2 regions of the Enterobacter sp. I4 genome follow, and region 1 is predicted to be linked to the other one. Evidence: predicted binding sites of a transcription regulator. Region 1 holds the regulator's gene; the other holds the start of a gene.
The links. Region 1 encodes LexA, which represses DNA repair genes until DNA is damaged. Its sites were predicted from a motif close to TNCTGTATGTACATACAGNA; they were not measured.
Positions count from the first base shown of each region.

Region 2: mutH (DNA mismatch repair endonuclease MutH) is a predicted target of LexA. The motif match lies at 1,409-1,428, and genes of this name have one in related genera.

Region 1 is NZ_JALBUO010000001.1:138,330-141,454, reverse strand. It holds gene MOQ06_RS00670 (CsbD family protein) at 1-24, opposite strand, end outside; gene dinF (MATE family efflux transporter DinF) at 144-1,481, opposite strand; gene lexA (transcriptional repressor LexA) at 1,545-2,153, opposite strand; gene MOQ06_RS00655 (diacylglycerol kinase) at 2,262-2,630, opposite strand; gene plsB (glycerol-3-phosphate 1-O-acyltransferase PlsB) at 2,785-3,125, shown strand, end outside.
Region 2 is NZ_JALBUO010000001.1:687,738-690,862, reverse strand. It holds gene ptsP (phosphoenolpyruvate--protein phosphotransferase) at 1-431, opposite strand, end outside; gene rppH (RNA pyrophosphohydrolase) at 444-974, opposite strand; gene mutH (DNA mismatch repair endonuclease MutH) at 1,659-2,351, shown strand; gene MOQ06_RS03260 (YgdI/YgdR family lipoprotein) at 2,480-2,698, shown strand; gene MOQ06_RS03255 (NADP(H)-dependent aldo-keto reductase) at 2,830-3,125, shown strand, end outside.

The DNA of each region.
Region 1 (3,125 bases):
GCCGCCGATTTCATCTTTATTCATAATCGTGTCCTCGTGTTAAGCGTCTAAGAGTATCGTCCGCTTCGTTCTTTTCTGCTGGACGTGATTATTATTGTAGTTAAGGATTCGGCAGCTGGTTTTATATTCGGAATCTTTAACCGTTACGATATATCGCTTCGGGCAGGAAACCAGGTATTGTTTCGCCAGTGGCGACGCCAGATAACAGCCAGCGAAAGGCCGCGCAGTGAGAGAAAGACCGCCAGCGCAAGCCACAGACCGTGGTTGCCGAGATACGGCAGCGTCAACAGCGTCAGGCCGAACCCCGCCGCAGCGACGGCCATGCTGTTACGCATCTCCGCCCCTCGCGTCGCACCGATAAACATGCCGTCCAGCAGATAGCACCACACGCCCACCACCGGTAAAACCACCTGCCAGAGGATATAGCGATCTGCCAGCTCGCGCAGCGTGGGCAACGAGGTGAGTAGCGCGACAATATGCCCGCCAAAGCAGGCGTAAACCAGCGCAAAAATCAGTGCCACCAGGCCCGCCTGCCGGCAGGCTGCACGCCATACTTCGCGCAGCTGGCCGCTTTCACGCGCGCCATAGGCCTGACCTGAGTGCGCTTCTACGGCGTAAGCAAAGCCATCCAGCGCGTATGCGGTAAAGGTCAGGAGCGTCATCAGAACGGCGTTGACCGCAACTATTTCTGGCCCAAGGCGCGCGCCAAAAACCGTCAGTGCGCCAAAGCACAGCTGCAACAGGAGCGAACGCAGCATGATGTCGCGATTGAGCGCCAGCAGCTTACGCATATTGCCGCGCCAGGCCGTTTTCAGCAGCGCAAGCGTAATACCGCGCATCGCCAGCACGCGCCAGACCATCCACAAACCGATAAGCAGCGTGCCGTATTCGGCGATTGCCGTGGCCAGCGCCGCGCCGCGGACGTTCATGTGCAGCCCCATTACCAGCCAGAGATCGAGGACAATATTGAGAAGGTTACCCACCACCAGCAGGATCACCGGCGCGCGGGCATACTGCACGCCCAGCAGCCAGCCCAGCAGGACCAGGTTTGCCAGTGAAGCAGGCGCGCTCAGCCAGCGAATTTCAAGGAACCGCCGGGCCTGCTCCAGTACAGCATCACTGCCGCCCACAATATGAAGCGCCAGATCGATAAGCGGCGTACGCAACAGAACGATTAACGCGCCGGCACCAAAAGCCAGGATAAGCGGCTGAACCAGCGCGCGAGCAAGACGCAGGGGATCTTTTGCACCGTACGCCTGGGCCGTCAGGCCTGTCGTACTCATGCGCAAAAAGAGCAGCAGCATAAAGAGGAAGCTGGTCGCCGTTGCGCCAATCGCGACGCCGCCCAGATAAATCGGCGAATCCAGATGCCCGATTACCGCCGTATCAACCAGCCCCAGCAGAGGAACGGTGATATTGGAAAAAATCATCGGTAGCGCAAGACGCCACAACGCCTTATCGGCAGAAGTTAGCAAGGCCATTGAAATTACCGGAATCAGAAAATAAGCCAGGCCGCAGAGGAACTGCGGCCTGTCAGGAAGAGATTACAGCCATTCGCCGTTGCGGATAACACCTACCGCCAGGCCTTCAACAGAGAAGTTCTGCTCGCGGAGATCCACTACAATGGGGGAAAACTCGCTGTTTTCTGGCAGAAGCTGTACGGTATTACCCTGTTTCTTCAGGCGCTTAACCGTCACTTCATCATCGATGCGCGCCACGACCACTTGTCCGTTACGCACGTCCTGGGTTTTGTGTACCGCCAGCAGATCGCCATCAAGAATACCGATATCTTTCATGGACATTCCGCTAACGCGCAGCAGGAAATCAGCGCTCGGCTTGAACATGCCCGGGTCAACCTGATAGTGCCCTTCGATATGCTGCTGTGCCAGCAGGGGTTCACCTGCGGCGACGCGACCCACCAGCGGAATACCGGTCTCTTCTTCCACCAGCAGACGAATACCGCGTGACGCGCCGGAAACTATCTCAATGACGCCTTTACGCGCCAGCGCCTTAAGGTGCTCTTCGGCAGCATTAGGAGAACGGAAGCCCAGACGCTGCGCGATTTCTGCACGCGTGGGTGGCATACCCGTCTGGCCGATATGATCCCGAATGAGATCAAACACCTCTTGCTGCCTGGTCGTTAACGCTTTCATTCCGCCCCCTGGGTGTATATACAGTTATGCTGTGAGTATATACAGTCAAAGGCGATTTTGGAACCAAAAACTGCACAAAAAACCAGGGACTTAATTATTCCTCGAGGCTCATCGGAAATGTGACCAAAGCAGCGTGACCCAGGTTATTACCGCAGTGATAATCGACAGCAGCACGGCGGCAGAGCCCATGTCTTTCGCACGGCCAGAAAGCTCATGGAATTCTGACCCAATACGGTCAACGACGGCCTCAATAGCGCTATTAAGAATTTCCACTATCATCACCAACAGTACGGAGCCAATTAAAAGCACGCGGGTAATCGCGTCAACATCAAGGAAACAGGCGATAATCACCGCAACAATAGCTGCGATACCCTCCTGGCGAAATGCGGCTTCATTGATCCACGCGGCACGGAAACCTTTCCAGGAATAGCCGGCGGCTTTAATGATTCGGGTTAACCCAGTGGTATTATTGGCCATTTAAAGAACCTTTCAGGAAAAAGAGCGTCTGTAACAGGGGGCACAGCGCGTTGCGCTACAGCCTCAAGTATGACGGGTAACAACAGAAATTTTGCGCGCTTTCTGTTATCCTTGCGCCGCAATTGCATTATTAACCAGAGGCTTTACATCGTTTATGTCCGGCTGGCCACGAATTTACTACAAATTACTTAATTTACCATTAAGCGTACTGGTAAAAAGTAAGTCTATTCCAGCAGAACCCGCGCTGGAATTAGGGCTCGATACGTCGCGCCCTATTATGTACGTTTTGCCTTATAACTCGAAGGCAGACCTGCTGACGCTTCGCGCTCAATGTCTGGCGCACGATTTACCCGACCCGCTTGAGCCGCTGGAAGTCGACGGCACCCTGCTGCCGCGCTACGTGTTCATTCATGGCGGGCCACGCGTGTTTACCTATTACACGCCGAAAGAAGAGTCCATCAAGCTGTTCCATGACTACCTCGATCTGCACCGCAG
Region 2 (3,125 bases), 550 kb from region 1:
ACGAGGAAGGATTCTTCGCTTTCATCATACTGACGCAGCTCGCGCTGCTGGACAACGAGCACGCCAAGCAGCTGGCGGCGCTGAATAATCGGCACCCCGAGGAAAGCGCGGAAGCGCTCTTCTTTTACGGAGGGGATATATTTAAAGCTGGGGTGTTTTTGCGCGTCAGCAAGGTTGATTGGCTCGGCCAGTCGCCCGACCAGCCCAACAATACCTTCATCAAACGCAAGCGTGACGGTGCGGCCCCGCGGTTTTTTTAATCCCCGGGTCGCCATCAGGTAGTAGCACCGTCGGTCATGGTCGGCCAGATAGACCGAACAGACCTCGGTTTCCATCGCAAGACAGATGTCCGTTACCAGAATGTTTAGCGCCTCGTTGAGGCGAGGCGCGCTGGCAACCTTTTCAACTATTTCTCGCAAGCGGGTGAGCATGATTTGCGTAGCTTAACCTCTTTTACGTCGCCAGGCAGGTGCGCTCTGCGGCTTAGGAGGCGTCTCCTGAAGCTGCATAACAGCACTTGCGAACTCTTTCATCACCCTACGGTAAACATCGCGCTTAAATGACACGACCTGACGAACAGGATACCAGTAGCTTACCCAGCGCCAGCCATCGAACTCCGGCGTGCTGCTGGTTTGCATATTGATATCTGAATCGTTGCCCACCAACTGCAAAAGAAACCACTTCTGTTTCTGGCCGATACAAACCGGCTTTGTGTCCCAACGCACCAAACGTTTCGGTAACTTGTAACGCAACCAGTTGCGGGTCGACGCCAGGATGCGAACATCTTTCCGGCTTAAACCAACCTCTTCAAACAGCTCCCGGTACATCGCTTGTTCTGGGGACTCTCCTGGGTTGATCCCGCCTTGCGGGAACTGCCAGGAGTGCTGACCATATCGCCGGGCCCACATCACCTGGCCCTGACGATTACAAATTACTATTCCTACGTTTGGGCGGTAGCCATCGTCATCAATCACCGGACTACCCCAAACTAAATCTGATATATGAATGATTGTTTCACACTACAGGGAGGCGGTAAACCACTCTCTTACAGGCCTGCAGCCTAATAACAATTGAATAACTCACAATTTTGTGGGGAGTTATAAACAGATAGAGGCGATCGAGACCATTTTTATTCACCTTTTCTGTGGATATAGTTGTGAAGAAGTACGGAATTACCGATGAACAACCTTTCAGACCACCTTATCCCCTCCGCCAGCCATTTTTAAAAATCCGTTTAATTTCATAATATTGATAGCATACAAAAGGGAGAAAAGGTGATTAACGTGACGATCGTCACATCAAAGATCCCCGTACTGATGAAAGATCGAACAGCGTCGGTTTTATCCACAGATTGTGCCAATAAGTTAGGCACAATTTGTGTGAAAATTCGATTTTCATCGCACGTCAAGGCTGTAAATTGAAACAGTAGTGAGGGTTATTCCCAGTTATCCCATTTTTCTGTGGATAACATGGTGTAAGATCCTGTTTATTGTCAGTGACCAGAATTGAACAACCCATTTTTTAGCCGTATCCTGACGCTTTCAGCGCTGAAAATTATTATTAAAATCATCCACATGGAATATTTACTCAGAAAAAGGTAAACTCTATCCACAAGGGATAAAATATCAGCTCATTTTTTAATCAAAAAGGTTGTTAACATGCATTCGCTCGCCCCATTGCCCAGTGCCCCCGTCAGTGAAGCCCAGCTGCTCCAGCAGGCGCAGCGTCTGGCTGGCTATACGCTGGGCGAGCTGGCGGTGATGGCGGGGCTGACGATACCTAACGACCTGAAGCGCGATAAGGGCTGGATCGGCGTGCTGCTGGAACGCTGGCTGGGCGCAAGCGCGGGCAGTAAGCCCGAGCAAGATTTTGCGGCGCTGGGCGTTGAACTGAAAACTATCCCCATCGACGCCCAGGGCAGGCCGCTGGAAACCACCTTCGTCTGCGTTGCGCCGCTAACGGGTAACAGCGGGGTGACATGGGAAACCAGCCACGTCAGGCATAAGCTGAAGCGGGTTCTGTGGGTACCCGTTGAGGGCGACAGGCAGATCCCGCTGGCAGAGCGTCGCGTTGGCGCTCCGCTGCTCTGGAGCCCTGACGAAGAAGAAGAGAGGCAGCTTTCCCAGGACTGGGAGGAGCTGATGGACATGATCGTGCTGGGACAGGTGGAGCGGATCACCGCCCGGCATGGTGAGGTGCTGCAACTGCGCCCGAAGGCCGCCAACAGCAAAGCGCTCACTGAAGCGGTTGGCGCACGTGGCGAGCCGATCCTGACGCTGCCGCGCGGCTTCTATCTTAAAAAGAACTTCACCGGAGCACTGCTGGCACGCCATTTCCTGTTGAAAACATAGTTTTTTACCAATTATGCGCTCCGGCTAACATAATCTCCCGCTTTTTAAGATTTCCCCCCTTTCACCTGTCGTAATATCAGGTTATTACTACACTATGATTTGATACGAGCCAGGTGAGGACGAGAACGATGAAAAAATGGGCAGTAATTATCTCAGCAGTCGGTTTAGCGTTTGCGGTATCGGGTTGTAGCAGCGACTATGTCATGTCAACCAAGGATGGCCGCATGATCCTGACCGATGGCAAACCCGAAGTCGACGACGATACCGGCCTTGTGAGTTACCGCGATCGGGAAGGCAATCAAATGCAAATCAATCGCGACGAAGTATCCCAGATTATCGAACGATAAACCGTTAAAGGTCAGTACCTTGCTGGCCTTTTTGATTTTTTCCTTCCCCTTTTGCCTTCCCTCTGCCATGTTTATATTCCTTTGTCGGGAGGTTCCTGACGCGGTCTGTATATCTTTAAAGGAAACCGGCTATGCATTATCACCGTATCCCCCACAGCGCTCTGGAGATCAGCCAACTGGGGCTGGGCACGATGACATTTGGTGAACAAAACAGCGAAGCCGATGCCCATGCACAACTTGATTACGCGGTCAGCCAGGGCATTAACCTGATTGACGTGGCGGAGATGTACCCTGTTCCTCCTCGCCCGGAAACGCAGGGCCTTACCGAAACGTACGTTGGCAACTGGCTGGCGAAACGCGGCAATCGCGAAAAGCTGGTTATCGCCTCCAAGGTCAGCGGCCCTTCCCGCAATAACGATGCCGGGAT